DNA from 3 places in the Paenibacillus intestini genome. Region 1 is predicted to be linked to each of the others. Evidence: riboswitches for the same ligand, from Rfam matches in the RefSeq annotation. Region 1 holds a riboswitch; each other region holds the start of a gene.
What was found. A riboswitch is a leader RNA that binds a small molecule or an ion and turns the genes downstream of it on or off. The one in region 1 is predicted to bind thiamine pyrophosphate.
Positions count from the first base shown of each region.

Region 2: linked by a shared signal. The riboswitch ahead of thiM (hydroxyethylthiazole kinase) and the one ahead of J2T16_RS18845 (ABC transporter substrate-binding protein) in region 1 are both predicted to bind thiamine pyrophosphate.
Region 3: linked by a shared signal. The riboswitch ahead of J2T16_RS01400 (thiamine phosphate synthase) and the one ahead of J2T16_RS18845 (ABC transporter substrate-binding protein) in region 1 are both predicted to bind thiamine pyrophosphate.

Region 1 is NZ_JAURUN010000007.1:126,600-132,262, forward strand. Features, by position in the region: gene J2T16_RS18830 (ABC transporter ATP-binding protein) at 1-468, opposite strand, end outside; gene J2T16_RS18835 (ABC transporter permease) at 518-1,276, opposite strand; gene J2T16_RS18840 (MTH1187 family thiamine-binding protein) at 1,276-1,566, opposite strand; gene J2T16_RS18845 (ABC transporter substrate-binding protein) at 2,125-3,165, opposite strand; TPP riboswitch at 3,382-3,494, opposite strand; gene J2T16_RS18850 (DUF2798 domain-containing protein) at 3,635-4,120, shown strand; gene J2T16_RS18855 (hypothetical protein) at 4,175-4,354, opposite strand; gene serS (serine--tRNA ligase) at 5,001-5,663, shown strand, end outside.
Region 2 is NZ_JAURUN010000015.1:5,399-11,061, reverse strand. Features, by position in the region: gene J2T16_RS26105 (S-layer homology domain-containing protein) at 1-1,566, opposite strand, end outside; gene J2T16_RS26100 (radical SAM/SPASM domain-containing protein) at 1,816-2,697, opposite strand; TPP riboswitch at 2,927-3,029, shown strand; gene thiM (hydroxyethylthiazole kinase) at 3,186-3,995, shown strand; gene thiD (bifunctional hydroxymethylpyrimidine kinase/phosphomethylpyrimidine kinase) at 3,995-4,807, shown strand; gene thiE (thiamine phosphate synthase) at 4,807-5,472, shown strand.
Region 3 is NZ_JAURUN010000001.1:317,034-322,696, forward strand. Features, by position in the region: gene J2T16_RS01390 (hypothetical protein) at 1-816, shown strand, start outside; gene J2T16_RS01395 (ABC-F family ATP-binding cassette domain-containing protein) at 871-2,424, shown strand; TPP riboswitch at 2,464-2,573, shown strand; gene J2T16_RS01400 (thiamine phosphate synthase) at 2,833-3,552, shown strand; gene thiO (glycine oxidase ThiO) at 3,630-4,874, shown strand; gene thiS (sulfur carrier protein ThiS) at 4,871-5,074, shown strand; gene J2T16_RS01415 (thiazole synthase) at 5,158-5,663, shown strand, end outside.

The sequences.
Region 1 (5,663 bases):
ATATGCCCGCTCGAAGCCTGCAAGGCCAACGCTGCCCAGCCACTGTCTTGCCTCTGCGAGCGCTTCGGCACGCGGAGCAACGGGGGCAGTGAACGTTGTAGCAGAAGCGATCTCACCTGCCAGCAACACATTGTCTTCAATGGTTCGCCATGGGAAAAGGGCAGGTTGCTGCGGCATATAGCTGATATGTCCGCGTTGTCCCGTAACCTGCTTGCCATTCATGAGCACTTCGCCGTCCTGTGGCTTGAGCAGGCCGCCGATGATGTGGAACAGGGTACTTTTCCCGCATCCGGAAGGGCCAACGATGGCGACAAACTCCCCTTTTTGTACCGTAAGGGACAAGCCATTCAACACAGACAGTTTCCGCCGCCGTTCCTTGAAGGACACATGCAAGTTAACAATGTCTAGCGCGGGAGGAACCGAAATGGAACCCGGACCATTCGTTTTATCCTTCGGGTATCTTTTCATAGGGAATCACTTCCTAAGTACATAATACGTTAACCTCTGCTATGCAAAACTAGCGCTTCTGTGGGCGCCAGCGAACGAGCAGCTTCTCTAACAGCGCAATGAGCAGGAAAAGAAGCAGGCTGAGTGCCACGATAATCATGATGGCAACAAAAAGGCGATCCGTGCGGTAAGCCGATTTCTGCAACATCATATAATAACCGATGCCTTTGTCGGCACCAATCCATTCCGCGATGATGGCACCCATGACACTGTATGTGGCGGCGATTTTGACACCGGAAAATATCGATGGAAGGGCATGCGGAAGCTCCAGTTTCCAAAAAATATGACGGCGATTCGCACCTGCCATGCGCATATAGTTCATCATCGCCGCATCCGTGCGTGTTAGACCGTCCATGGCAGCGACTGCTACCGGGAAGAAGCAGACCAGAATGATAGTAATCAATTTGGGTAGCAGGCCAAAGCCGAACCAGATCAGCAGGAGCGGTGCGAGTGCGATGGTCGGGATATTTTGACTAAGAATAAGTAGTGGATACAAAGCTGACTTCAGAAAAGGGATCAGATGCAGCACCATCGCAATGAACAGACCGACCGCTGTCCCGGCGACAAATCCGATAAGGGTTAGCTGAATCGTTGCAGAGGCGTGCATACCCAATCGGTCAGCCTGAGACGCTGCTTCGCGAGCGATATCGGACGGGGCGGGCAACATCCATTTCTCAATGTGGAATAGGGAGACGGCCCCTTGCCATATCGCAATAAAGAGAATAACCGCCACAAGGGGCGGCCATACACTTCTGAAATAGGTAAACATTAGCGATATTTCTCCGTCAGTGTATCCATGCTGAATCCGTCCGGGCTATGTGCGATTTTGATCTGGGAGATGATACTTGGACTACCGGCTTCCACAAGCACCTCGTGCATTTTGCGAACAACCTCCAGCAGTTCATCCAGTTCGCCTTCCATGGTGGTATCTAGCGCATTGACCTGATATTTCAGGCCGGATTGCTGAATCACTTCGATGGCACGGTCTACGTATGGATAGGAGTTCTCGCCGTTCGGTGTTTTGGGAATAACCTGAATACTGAGTAATGTACTTGCCATGAGAGATTAATGCTCCTTTCGGGTGTGGGTGGATAAGTAGATATGGTCGTTGTACTCTATACCACTCCGATTGCAGTTCCCTCCCTAGATCGCTGTTATCCCCGAATTTTTAAATTCATCTTATAAAAATATTTCAATGTCTACACGGACACTTCAATGACAGAATAACCTTCCAATCCCTGTTATCCCCAGATTTTTTTGATTCCCTTTTCCAAAGGGGAAAATCCGGTGATAAAGGCGACCGCTCCGCTTTTTCAGGTTTTTTCTGTCCTCTCCGTTATGGTGTAAATAAATAGTTTAAATTATCAAGACGAGTAAATTCGGGGATGCGGGTGACTGCTTCGCTTCTTTAGAAGGGTTCTGTCCTCTCCGTTTCTTGTGTACAAAAAATTCAACTTATCCATTAAGCTGTGGAAAAAATTCAAGAGAAAGCGTACTTCTGAGGTAGCTTTCCATAGAAAGCCCTATAAGTGATCGCTTCGCTTCTTCAAGTTTTTCCTGTCCTCTTCGTTCAAAACGTGTAAATATCAAAGTTCATGGTTACATTTAGATTTAATATTACTGTGGTAAAAATTCGTTGGTGTATGCTTTCGTTACATCAATCTCTTTATCCAGCAGTTTCTTGCTGAACATCCAGTCGGTGTAGTTCTTCCACACCTCTTCCTTTTGTTCACCCCAGCGAGGGGCATCATCTTTGTATTTCGGGCTGAGCCACTTTTGACTTGCGAGTACTAATTCTTTGTCCAGGTCGGGAACAGCTTTGATCAAAATGTTCGCTGCTTCTTCAGGGTGATCAATCGCATATTGATATCCTTCAGAAGTGGCCTTCAGGAAAGCTCTCACCAGTTCAGGGTCTTTCTGAATCGTCTGTTCATTGGTCACGAGTACAGGGGTGTAATAGTCCAGCGCTTTGGCATAATCCTTCACATATAACATGTCAATCGGTTCCCCGCGTAATTCAGCCTCAATTCCTGTCCAGGCATAGAAAATCCACGCAAAGTCGATGTCCCGTTTCACAGCTGTGAAGAAGTCGGCATCGCCCATGTTAATCTTTTTGACTTTGGATACGTCAGCACCTTCGCCCTCCATAATGGATTGCATCACCGCTTCTTCCACCGGGGAACCCCAGCCGCCGTAAGTTTTACCTTCAAAGTCTTTGGGTGATTTGATCTTACGATCCACTGGAGCGGCAAAACCGGATGTATTATGCTGAATAACTGCGGCAATCGACACAAGGGGAACGTCCTGCGTACGCGCCTGAGTTACACTTTCCTGATAACTGACGCCAAACGGTACCTCACCCGAGGCAACCATCGTATCCGCACCGCCGGCTCCTGGCTGTACAATCTCCACATTTAAACCTGCTGCTTTATAAAAACCTTGGTCCACCGCTGCATACAGACCGGTATGATTCGTATTTGGAGTCCAGTCGAGCACGACCTTTACATCTTTCCGTGCAGTACCGCTCCCCTGGTTGGTTTGGTCCGAACCTGTCGCACCTTGCTGCTCTGTTGGAGCGGCTTCTTTGCCACCACATGCAGCTACGGTAACGAGTAGCACACACATGAGTAACATTCCCATCGTTTTACGCCATTTCATCGTGTTTCTCTCCTTCGGTATGTCCGGCCGGATGGCACGGGGGTACTCCTTGGCTTCATATCCAATCCCTTTGCATAAATCGACGGATTTATACGTGCGGGTTATCCGAATAACGTCATTTTTCTGTTTCTGCTTGTCAAAAGAAAACAAAAAAAGCGCCCCGTAATCTGGGACGCGTGCAGGCGTGAGAGAGTGGCGTTCAGCTTATAGCTGTGCCGTTGCAATATACTCCGATTCCTACGCTGGCATGATCCAGATCAGGTCTAAGGGTTAGTATCTTGATGGGATACACTCTCAGCCGGCCAATTCCGACTCCCCTGGGAAACTATGAAGTTACGGGCATTACTAGGTGTAATTATAGGCCAGTGACGGGAGTGTGTCTAGTCGGTAAATCGTTCACAGAATGTTCACTTATGTGAGTGTAGCCCGATTGTCTATAATGATCCAAGTTACAGAAAGGATGAGTGTATTGCCAGTAAGCAAGAAACAACAAGTGATTTTTGGACTTATGATGTGTACAGGAATGGTCGTAGTGATGATGACCTTCAATCTATGGCATACGGGGATGTTAAGTCAGATGTCCGTGCCGCAGCTATTGCTCCAATTTGTAATCTGTTTTGCCATCGCCTTTTTGGTGGAGTCGTTCATCGTGGGACCGATAGCGAGAAAAATCACATTTTCCTTCTCATTTGCGAGGTCGAGTAAAATTAAAGGTGTAGTTACGATGTCCTTTTTCATGGTAATCGGCATGGTTTTGCTCATGTCTTTATATGGCATCATTACAGCCTATACTGCAGGTCAGCTAGAAGGAGATTCCGTAATCAATGCGTATCTTCATACGATTGTACGTAACTTCGGTCTGGCATTGCCTTATCAGTTGATTGTACTCGGGCCGCTAGTGCGTTATGTATTTGGCAAGTTGTTCAAGGAACCAGCAGCCGTTGCGTCGGTTTAAATCATCGTATCGTTATCCATCATAACAAAAGTATTTCCTGGGCAATCCTGTGGTTTAAGAAGTTCTAGCGTAAGCGATCCAAAACAAAATACCAATAACCACAGCGGCAATAATGATGGTAGTGAAAACTCCGCTCAACCATGAACCTCGCTGGGCTTGGCGGGCAAGTTCATCTGCTCTTTGTTTGGCGGCTTCGCCCTCGGATGAATTCAGATGGTTTGGGTCCATATTCATGCAATATCTTCTCCCCTCGACAGCTTAATTTACCATAGTCTGAACTGTTATATAGGACAACTCATATATATTTGAAAAACGGTTACTCGACTAATTGTTTAATGGAAGCTAAAGCCATGACGATACTAATTGCAAGAAGGAAAATACCTCTGAATTTAATACGTATGATGTCGGAAAGTATTAACTCGTCTTTATTCCGGTTGAAAGGCCAGGAATTCGGTATGAGCAGGGCTCTGATTCCAAAGACGAGTCCGAATAAACTAATCAACAGAAAGATGATGAAGAAAAACATAAATTCACCCCTTGTTGTTTTAGAAGTTATTTCAATTGTACTTGATCCAGCTTTGGAAAGATACGTAAACGGGCATATATGAGTTGCAATGTTGTTCTGTCTTCGTATATACTGAGAAACACAATTACAGATCGGATCATGCCGTTGAAGAGAATCCAACTCAGAGGCGTTTTCGCCAGGGAGCGAATTGAAATTATCCCAAGTTAACCGGAACCGCCCGTTATCGCGGACCAAGAGGCTGATCAGGAGATTTGAACTGATTTGGCAAGTTGGGTGGCACCGCGAGCAGAGCGCTCCTCGTCCCAAGGGATGAGGGCGCTCTTTGTATTTTTTTAGCCAAAGGAGACGGTGATCATGTTAGACATGAAGTGGGTTCGTGCACATGCAGAAGAGGTTCAGGCGGCGGCAGACGGGAAAAAGATCAAGGTGGATATTGCTGTGTTACTACAGCGGGATGACGAGCGCAAGGTACTTTTGCAGCAAACAGAAGAATCGCGTCGTCAGCGTAATACACTATCGGCTGAGATCGGGAAGCTCATGCAGTCGGGTGAGCGTGAGCAAGCGGAGAAGATGCGGGCACAGGTTAAACAATTGAATGAACAGCTGGAGCAAGAGGAAGCCAAGCTGGCGGTAATCCAGGAGGAAGTGACCAGACTGCAATGGCTGTTGCCTAATATCGTGTCGCCAGATACGCCTGTGGGCTTGTCGGATGAAGATAATGTAGAGCTACGGCGAGTGGGAGAGCTACCTGTGTTTGACTACGAGGCCAGAGATCATGTCGAGCTGGGAGAGATGCACGAACTGATCGACATTCCGCGCGGCGTGAAGATCGGTGGAACGCGAAGCTATGTATTGAAGGGGGCAGGTCTGTTGTTACACCGGGCGGTACAGCAACTTGCACTGGACCTGTTGCTGAAGCAGGGATTCACCCCGCTGGAGGTTCCACTCATGGTCAGGGAGGATACACTGGTAAACACCGGATTTTTCCCGACAGGTAGGGATCAGGTATATGAATTG
Region 2 (5,663 bases), on a different contig from region 1:
AATTTCAGGTAAGTATACCAAACTAGTCACTGTAGGATCTGCTTCAATTCTTGGATGCTGTTGCAACCCGCTAAAGTCACTTCCCTCTACATTGACTTGTGCAGAAGTTAACGCACCCGCTCCAGAGAATTGCACAATAGCGTCCAGTATTGCGCGATTTACGGTTGCACCTTGATTGATTTTGAAAACCGTATTCAGTGCTTGTTGGAACACCTCGAGATTCCCGATGCTGGAGTTGTCTCCAAACTCTACTGAAATCTGCTCTGCATGAACCATAATAGAGTCAAACGTTCCGTTCAACACTACCGCAGCATTATGTGGAATAGAGTCTGTCAATTCAATTGGACCAACATCACCTGTGGAATCATTCTTTACGATGGCTCCAGACTTGATCTCAATCTGTTGTACATCACTCGCACCTTCCAGAACCAAACGAACACTTCCATCTGCCTTATCCACAATTACAGTCGCAAGAACAGAGTTCAGTGCATGGATACTGTTAGGTCCTCCACCTTTGATGCTAGTTGTTCCTGTAACAGTAACGTGATCAAGTGTAACATCTCCATTAGCTACAGATTCAAGAACTTGAAGGTTACCATTGATCTTAGTGTCTTTCAGAATTACACCTTGAGAACCAATCGTGACATTACCAGTTACGTTACCCAAAGTGTATGTGCCTGGAGAAGTAAGGTTTTTGCTGGAAGTTTGTTGACCTCCTCCATTATTTCCACCTGTGTTGTTATTATTTCCATTATCCCCGGTAGAGCTATTGTTGCTACTGTTACCTTTATTGCTGTTTTCAGAAGGCTTCGTTGTTTCTGGTTTTGTGGGGTTAGAGTTGTTTGTATCTTCGTCTGTCTTCGCAGGAATCATAATATTATCATATGTAGACTTATTCATGACAAACTCATAAGCAAGTCTTGCTAATGCTTGTCGATCCGCTACACCCGTTGGATTAAACGTTGTTGTTCCGTCTTTCCGAACAATACCTTTAATAAATCCGGATTGATATGCGAGTGACACAGAATCCTTCGCCCAGTCTGATACTTTATCCAAATCAGCGAGCTGTGGCTTTGTTGTTTGAGTTGGTGCGTTCTTTGTTTCCCAGCCGAATGCTCTTACGAAAAATACAGCCAGTTCCTCTCTCGTAACTTTTTTATCTGGAGAAAACGTATCCTTCGAGGTTCCTTGGGCAATACCAGATTGAACGAGTGCAGATACATAGCCAGAATACCATTTGGATTGCTCCACATCTTTAAAGGAACTAGCTACAGTAGAGTCAGGCTTTAATTGAAGCGCACCCACCATAATCTTTGCCAATTGAGCACGTGTTACTGAATCTGAGGGTTTAAATGTTCCATCCGCAAATCCAGCTAAAATACCTTTTTCAATTAACTTCGTAATTTCTGTTTTGGCATAGGAGTGTTCAACATCCTTAAATGACGTTACAGATGATGGGGCCACTTCCGCCGAGGCTAGCAATTGCATAGAAAACATAGAGGCAATCAATGATGTAGAGAGTACTGCTGACAACTTTCGATTAAACTTTTTCCATTTTAAATTCAAAACTCGACACACTCCTCTTAAACGTCCGTTATTAACACAAAAGTGTAACTTTTGAACTACTCCCCCTTTTATGATCAGTAGGATAATAATACCATGTATATTTATAAAAACAAGATTAATAGACTATCATTTTACATAATAGTTGAAATCATGAATCAAATGGTGCCTATTCTTTCCTAATAATAAATAAAAAAATGTGCTACTCGGAATATTACCGAATAACACACTTGAGTTATCTGTCGTATGATTTTAGGCTCCTGCTCCAAAGCGCTGCCGGTATCCGCATTTGCGGCAAAGTTCTTCTACAGCTTCCCGTTTGGAAAAACCGTATACCAGATTGTTCGCACGCTCTCCATCCACAATATCGGAAAAAGACTTTTCATGGATGTTTCCAAGGTTGATGACACCTTCTCCATCCAAACAGCATGGAACCACGGTTCCATCAACCAGCACAGCTGCCTGACTGCGTAATGCATGACAAAAACCTTTGCCATCATCTTCAGGTGCATCGAGGCTTGGCCATTGGAATTCATGGTCCTGATTCAGGTATACGTTGGGTGCAATTTTCACGCCACTACCCGCAACCACCTTTTCTTCAATACGGAAGTCCAGATTGAATTCCTTTTCCAGCACCTCAAGCGTCTCCCGATTGCGATTCATCTGAGCATTGGTGAAGTTATCCTGAGTCAGATTCCATAGTCTGAACGAGACAATGACGTTATGTTTCACCGCTTCACGAACAAAAGACAAGATGTTATGCAAATATCCGTCACGATCCGTAGAACCTTCATGGCCGTCAAAGCTGTGCAGCGAGAAATTCATCTGTCTCAGTGCAGGTTTGCCCAATAATTTATGCTGTGTCTTTGGCAGTAGCGTACCGTTGGTCGTAATGTTCACTTTAAATCCCTTGGCATGAGCCATATCCAGCAACAGGTCAATTTTGGGATGAAGCAGCGGTTCCCCTTTGACGTGCAGGTAAATATGTTTTGTGTGTGGTTTGATCTGATCCAATATATTATTAAAGACTTCAGGGTCGATGAATCCTTTGGCTCGCTTCGTTTGTGGACAAAAGCTGCATGCCAGATTACAGATACTCGTAATTTCAATATATACTTTCTTGAACGTTTTCAACTCAGGGTCCCCATTCTGCCGGGAGGAACAACGGTCCTGCCCTCATTCGTAGTACGGCCATATGAGCCAATCCCCATTATATCGGGTTCACGAGCTAAGGTAAATCAGAATAGCGGATCAGTAACAAAGTCCAGTGTATTTTTCATCCCTATTTCAAGGCTTAAATCCTCGCCCTATTTACATTAAGTCAAGATGGATATATGCTGAGTACATAACTGCATATCTTGTACATTTGCACTGGGGGAGCCTTGCGGCTGAGACGAATACGACGATTCGGACCCTTTGAACCTGATCTGGATTATACCAGCGGAGGGAAGTGGAGCGGCTTTTATTGGCAGTAGGGGATCTCTATCCTAGATGGGGATCAACTTCAGTTCAAACGTATAGCTCTGCTCATTTCTCCGGAAATGGGTGGGGCTTTTTTGTATTTCAGCCAGTCGTCTCGCTCATAACCATATCCATCATTTGAAAATAAGGAGGTCATTTGGATGTCTTATCTTGAACGTGTACGTTCACTCAATCCTTTGGTTCATAATATTACCAACCTTGTGGTTGCCCCTTTTACCGCAAATGGTCTGCTTGCCCTCGGAGCCTCTCCGTTTATGGCCTATGCTCATGAAGAAGTCGCTGACGTCGCTCGAATGGCTGGCGCGGTGGTTCTGAACATCGGCACATTGGATGAAAAGGTCGTTCAAGCGATACGTCTAGCCGGACAATCAGCCAATGCACATCATGTGCCTGTTGTCCTTGATCCTGTTGGTGCAGGAGCCACGACATATCGCACCGATACGGTACAGATGCTGGTTCGTGAGCTTCGTCTTACCGTATTAAGAGGCAATGTCGCCGAAGTGGCTCATGTCATTGGTGTGCCATGGAATATCAAAGGTGTGGATGCGGGAGTTGGCGAAGGAGACCGGATTGACATTGCCGAGCGGGCAGCGCAACAGCTTGACTGTATTGTCGTTATTACGGGCCAGTACGACATTATTACAGACGGATATCATACTTTCCTCACAAGCAACGGACATGCATTGCTCACCCAAGTTACCGGGGCAGGCTGTCTTCTCAGCTCAGTCATTGGTGCTTTTGCTGCGATTGCCGAGCCGGGGCGCGACATGCTGAACAGCGTGGTGGAAGCCGTCTCAACCTACGGTATAGCTGCCGAACAGGCCGCAGCACGAACGGCTCATCAAGGGCCGGGCAGCTTCCAGATTGAATTGTTAAATCAACTGGCGCAGGTGACACCTTCGCTGTTCTCCGAGCATGCACAAATCCGTCAGATTCGTGGAGGTGTGTGATGAATATTGCTCAAGCGTTAACGATTGCCGGGTCTGATAACGGCGGCGGTGCAGGAATTCAGGCGGATCTCAAAACCTTTCAGGAACTTGGTGTATACGGCATGACGGTCATTACTGCAATCGCCGCGCAGAACACTACAGGGGTTCAAGGCGTGTTTCCGATTGATTACGACGGCATTGCCCAGCAACTTGATTCAACGGGAGTCGACTTTCAGCCGCGTGCCCTCAAGACAGGTATGCTGTATAGTGCCGAGATTATTCGTCTTGTTGCGGCAAAATGTCAGCAATACGACTGGTCAAATCTGGTTATTGATCCCGTGATGGTTGCCAAAGGAGGTGCACCTCTGCTCCAGCAGGAGGCTGTGCAATCACTTGTGGAAGATCTGCTGCCTCTTGCTTTGGTTATCACACCTAACATTCCCGAAGCCGAACTACTTATCGGGAGTTCGATTCGGAACCTGAGTGAGCGCGAGGAAGCCGCAAAGCAATTGGTGCAGATGGGTTCAACATATGCCTTGATTAAAGGAGGACATGATACGGGAAGCGGTACGGTTATCGATGTCCTGTATGACGGGCATTCCTTTCATTATTTGGAGAACCTTCGTGTTATGACACGTCATACCCATGGAACCGGCTGCACGTTCTCTGCTGCCATTACGGCGGAACTGGCGAAGGGTGCCCCTATTCTGGCTGCCGTTACGACCGCGCGAGCATTCATTCAGGCAGCCATTGAAGATGAGCTGGGATTCGGGGCCGGGCACGGGCCAACGAATCACTTTGCGTACCAGCGCAGACAGCGGGGTGAACGCTGATGCGCAGATGGGATGCGGAAGCGGTCCGCCGCGCGCTGCAGTTGTATTTGGTGATGGGTAGCGTCAATACGACGCGAGACCCGGTGGAGGTGCTCCGCCAGGCGATCACTGGCGGCATCACGCTGTTCCAGTTCCGAGAGAAGGGAACTGGTGCCCTGGCAGGCGAAGCCCGCAGAACGCTTGCGCTGCGGCTTCGTGAGGTGTGCAGCCAGCACGGGATACCGTTCATCGTGAACGATGATGTGGAGCTGGCTGTGGCGGTGGAGGCCGACGGTGTACACGTCGGCCAAGACGATGCGGACGCGGCGCTGGTACGCGCCCGCATTGGAGATGGGCGGATGCTTGGCGTATCCGCCCACTCCGTCCTTGAAGCCCGCCGTGCCGTGCAGGCGGGCGCAGACTATCTTGGCGTCGGGCCGATGTACCCGACGCACTCCAAAGCGGATGCCCACGCTGTGCTGGGCCCCGCTGGGGTTGCGGAACTGCGCGCCGCAGGCATCGCAGTTCCGGTGGTCGGTATCGGCGGCATTACGCCCGATACCGCGGCCGCCGTGATGGCGGCTGGAGCCGACGGCGTAGCCGTCATCTCCGCCATCGCGGGCGCGGCCGATGTGCACGCAGCGACTGCACAGCTCGCTGCGATCACCCGCAGGGAGCAGGCGTAGCCATGCTCCCTGCCCGGATAATGCAAAGGCTGCAGCCACTCGGTCTGCAGCCTTTGCATTCTTGTTTTATTCTTCGCCTCCTTTGCCTCGTTCTGCAACCTATACATCCTCCTGAATCCTTTTTCATCCTTATCCTTATCCTTATCCTTATCCTTATCCTTCCGCAAACTGGTCATCCTGTAGCGCCCCAT
Region 3 (5,663 bases), on a different contig from region 1:
TTTGTTAAAGCGGATAAGGAACTGGCGTTGACCACCTTTACCCAAACGATGGCATTAAACATGGGCATACAGGATGACAAGGAAGCTATTCAACATATGTTTGATTATATTCCAGCGGTTGTAGTTCTGGATTATGATGGTTATTACATTTTTGCCAAGGAAACCGAGATGACTGGGGAGATGGAAAAGTCTCATAGACATGTGTGGAGTCCCAAAAAACCTTATACATATTCAGATTCAGACGGAAATAGCATTAATTTCACACTTGACGGTTATGTGTATGCTTATGATGCTGGTGCAGGGAAATGGATCGAAGGATTTCAGCAGGAGCTGGCCTCGAATTCCACGATTCCATTGTTTCAGGACTCTACAACTTTTGAACAGGTGCGGCGTAGCCGGATCGTGACCCGAATACAGGAAGAGCTTGCAGACGTAATCAATCGACATAATGAATTTGCCAGGAGAAATGGTGTCGCTTATCTATTCACGATGCCTTTAGTCTCGCAGGAAGATTGGTACAATTCGATCAATGATACGGGTATTATGGCTTTTATACAGGGGATCGCTGTAGGGGGTCAGAAGATTAACAATTATGCCATTGGTGGAGGCCGGCTAGTCAAAAAAACAGCGATCATTGGCGGGATTGATCCCGAAACAGGCATAAAATATCATTATCCTGCCACCTGTAACCCCGGTTTTCGTGCTGAAGAGGTGTTTACAACTGCAAGACAGGCAGCGGCCAGAGGTTATTTCGAATATGATTGCTTCGCGCAAGTGTCATTACTTTCAGAAAAGACTGAACCTGTGCTAGAATAGGGTTTTGGAACGTGAACTAAAAGTAATGTATATAGATAGGAGCAGTCTCATCTTATGAGTTTATTGTCAGTAGAGAACGTCAGTCACAATTTTGGAGACCGTACGTTATTTAAAAATGTTTCGTTTCGTCTGCTTGCTGGAGAACGAGTGGGTCTGGTTGGGGCTAATGGTGCCGGAAAATCAACCCTAATGAATATTCTCACCGGAAAATTGCTTAAGGATAGCGGTAAAGTGGAATGGACGCCAAAAGTTCGATATGGCTATTTGGATCAACATACGAAGTTAACACCAGGCAAGACCATTCGTGATGTGCTTAAAGATGCTTTTTTGCCGCTACTGGAACTGGAGAAGCAAATGATGGCCATTACGGATCAGATGGCTGATGCCGATCCAGACAAACTTGAGCAGTTGCTTGAAGAAATGGGAGATATTCAGGAACAGCTTGAACAGGGCGATTTTTATCTGATTGATGTGAAAGTGGAAGAAATGGCAAACGGTTTGGGATTAAATGCAATTGGCCTTGATCGGGATGTTGCAGCTCTCAGTGGTGGACAACGTACGAAAGTCCTGCTTGCAAAATTGTTGTTGGAGAAACCCACTGCCCTTTTGTTGGATGAGCCGACAAACTATCTGGATGTAGAGCATATTGAGTGGCTAACTAGATATTTGAAAGACTACCCATATGCTTTTCTATTGATTTCCCATGATACAGAGTTCATGAATGAAGTGGTTAATGTCATTTATCATCTGGAATTTGCAAAATTGACGCGTTATGCGGCCAACTATGAGAAATTTCTTGAAATGGCGGATATGCAGAAAGCACAGCATATTGATGCCTATGAGAAGCAACAGGAATACATCAAAAAGCAGGAAGATTTCATTCAACGAAACAAAGCTCGAGCTTCGACCTCTGGTCGAGCGAAAAGCCGGGAAAAACAACTTGGAAAGGTCGAGCGAATTGATCGACCAGACGAAGCAGCAAAACCAACATTTAAGTTCAAGGATGCCCGCGCAAGCAGCAAAACCGTTTTTGAAGGTATTGATTTTGAGATCGGTTATACGTATCCATTACTACCTAAGATGACCATGACGATTGAACGTGGTGAAAAGATCGCGATTGTGGGGTGTAACGGGGTAGGTAAATCAACACTGCTTAAAACAATCTTGGGTAAAATAGCGCCAATAAGCGGAAAAACGTTTCTTGGAGATTATTTGGAGACGGCATACTTTGAACAGGAAGTGCGAGCCGGGAATATTACACCGATCGATGATGTATGGAACGAGTTTTCACATCTAACGCAGAACGAGGTGCGAGGACATCTTGCACGTTGCGGGCTCAAAAATGAGCATATTACGCGTCCGCTTAACATGCTGAGCGGGGGGGAGCAAGCCAAAGTCCGTTTGTGCAAACTATTGATGCGTGAGAGCAACTGGGTCTTGTTTGATGAGCCGACAAACCATCTGGATGTAACGGCGAAGGCTGAGCTACAGCGGGCGCTGAAGGAATATAAAGGAACCGTTTTACTTGTATCGCACGAACCGGATTTTTATGAAGGCTGGGTCACCAAAACGTGGGATGTAGAAGAGTGGTCCGAAAAAGCACGATGACAAAAAAAACCGGTTGTGGTAATATAGGCTACAACTTCATATGAACACTGGGGGGGCCGCACGATGCGGCTGAGATGGAAGAATGCGATTCCGGACCCTTTGCACCTGATCTGGATCATACCAGCGTAGGGAAGTGGCGCGTTTCAGCGAAAACGATAGTAATGATTCTTAACGTAAGAACAGGATTTTATTACATCGTGATGCCAAGCGGTTCAATATCAAATAAACAGTTATAGATTTGACTATCAAACTGTTTAACAGGTATTTGTCAGACGCTTGTGATTGAACTGAACCTTTGTTTATACGCAGCCACTCCCCTACGGGAGTGGCTTTTTTGGTTTTATATTTGTCATTACTACTTCTCCAAGCCTGTAGCTGAAAGGAGCGAGAACGAGATTGCATACCTTGATGTTTGATTATGATGCTCATGAATCAGGTAAAACTTCAACAGACCAGTGGTACAAGCGGACAGATAAATCTGTACCAACCTGTGGACTAGAGCAAGACTTTTTTGAGTTACATGTGATATCTACGAATAAAGCGGAACAGTCAGTCATGTTGAAGGCAGCCAAAGATATTTGGCCTTATGTGCATTACATTCATATCCGGGAAAAGCAACTCTCGCAACAGGAATGTTTTAACTGGGCCAAATTGATGGCAGAAGCGGGTGTTCCAGCTTCCCGCATTGTAATCAACGGTGCGAACCTATATTCGTCAGGCTATTTTTATCAAGGGGTACATTGGAGCCAAGATATGCTGGAAAGGGCAAAAGTAATGGTAAAGCCGGAGAACAAGCATGATTTGAGGCTCCGGTTGGGGATATCGGTGCATTCGTTGCATGAAGCGAGAATTGCCGAAGAGTATGGCGCGGATTACCTTTTTTTCGGGCATGTGTACGCAAGTTCAAGCAAACCGGATTCTGTAGCGAGGGGATTAGATGCGTTATCGGAAGTGTGCTCCAGTGTCAAGGTGCCTGTTATTGCAATTGGGGGGATTCAGCCAGGTAACATTCGGGCCGTCAGGTCTGCGGGAGCCAGGGGTGCTGCTGTGATCTCAAGTGTGTTAAAACATGCAAACCCTGCTCATGCTGCTGCGCTTCTTAAACAGGCTGTGGAAGCGGTGAAGTGAATGTTTCTCGATCAAAAAGTTGGAAATGACGCCAACCTAATAAGATCGGAATGTTGTTCAAACAAGGAGATGACAAAATGGTACAGAGAGGACCGAGTCAACCCGAGGAAGTGATCGACTCATCGTGTGAACAAGATAAGTTTAAGCGGCTACCGCTATCCGAAACTTCAACTAAGAAACCAGAAACCTTTCATGCAGAAACAATCATTGTGGGCGGTGGAGTCATAGGCTGTGCGATTGCTTTTGAACTGGCATCCCGAGGTCAGGAAGTACTGCTTGTTGAGCAGTCGGAGATTGCTAGCGGAGCTTCATGTGCAGCTGCCGGCATGCTGGCAGCAGATAGTGAGGATTTTGCTCATCCACTCATGGCACAAGCCGCATATGACAGTAGGGAATTACTTCATAAGCACAAAGAGCAAATATCCGCTTTAACAGGTATGGATCTTGGCTTACGGCGCAACGGATTTATCACACCGTTTCGTTCATACGGTGATCTAAGTAAATACAAGGATAGACGAAATACCACTTCCGGAGTGCAGCAACTTTGGTGGGATCGAAGCACAGTGCAACGAGAAGCGTTGTGGTTGAATCGGGATACGTACGGCGCTTATTACCGATCATTGGAGAGCGAAGTGTTGCCCGTGTCATTGACAAGAGCTTATGCGAGGTCAGCTGAAATGATGGGTGCCCGCATTTTGGAAGGAGTTCAAGATGTTCAGCTGATCGTAGATAAGCATGGTGTTCAAGGGATTAAAACGGCTAAGGGAGAGATGTGTTGCAAACATATTATCATAGCTGCTGGTTTACACGGGGAGCAACTCATGCATCAAGTGGGGATCGTTTTGCCTTCAAGTCCGGTGAAAGGTGAAATTATGGCCGTTCGGTTTACTACAGATCAGGCTGGAGGCAGACCCGATCGCACGGTATATGCAGAAGATGTCTATATTGTTCCGAAAGCAAACGGAGAGGTATGGATCGGAGCAACCAGTTTGCCAGGAAGAAAAGATCACAGCGTATCGGCAAATAGTATGCAACGATTGATTGGAGCGGCAAGTTATTGGGTTCCGGGAATCAAGGAGGCGGACTTTGTGCGGGCATGGGCAGGTATAAGACCTTCCACCCCTGATGGGCTGCCGTATATAGGCAAATGTGAAGGGATTTCGGGCTTGTATGCAGCGTATGGACATTTTCGTAATGGGATATTGCTTAGTGCAATAACAGGTCGCTGGATCGCAGACATGGTAGAGGGCAAGAGTGCCGAAGAGATCGGGATCGAAGCATTTTCGCCTGAACGATTGAACAGAAAGGGGGTTATGTCGTGAACATTATCGTGAACGGGCAAAAGATGGAGGTTGACGACGGGTTAAATCGTGTCGACAAATTACTGCAATCATTTAACTTACAAGTGAAAACCGTGGTGGTTGAGTTGAATCGCAATATTTTGACCAAAGATCACCATGGAACAACAACACTAAGAGAAGGAGATCGGATTGAGATTGTTCATTTCGTCGGAGGCGGCTAAGCAAAGTGATTCACAGGCGTGGTTGAATCTTGTTGATGGAGTAGTTGGTAGTTGAAACTTGCTAAAACCTAGGAGGTTGAATGATGTTAACGATTGGTAAATATTCGTTTGAGTCAAGGTTGTTGCTTGGAACAGGCAAGTTCAGCGATATGGAAGTACAGAGTCAGGCTGTGGAAGCTTCAGGTACCCAGGTGCTGACCTTTGCTGTACGTCGTCTGAATCTGGAGGAGGCGGGCAAGCAACACTTTCTGGATACGCTGGATCTGAGCAAATACACATTGCTACCCAATACGGCGGGTGCTTCGACTGCGGAAGAAGCCGTAAGGATCGCTGAGCTTGCGCGAGCTTCGGGGCTTTGTGATATGATAAAAGTCGAAGTCATCGGAGACGGAGTAACGTTACTCCCTGATCCGCTTGAAACGTACAAGGCCTGTAGCATTTTGCTCGAAAAAGGATTCACCGTGTTGCCCTATATTTCGGACGACGTTATTTTAGCTAAACGGCTTCAATTGCTTGGTGTACATGCAGTCATGCCTGGAGCTTCGCCAATTGGAGCAGGTAGAGGGATCATTAACCCTTATAATCTCGA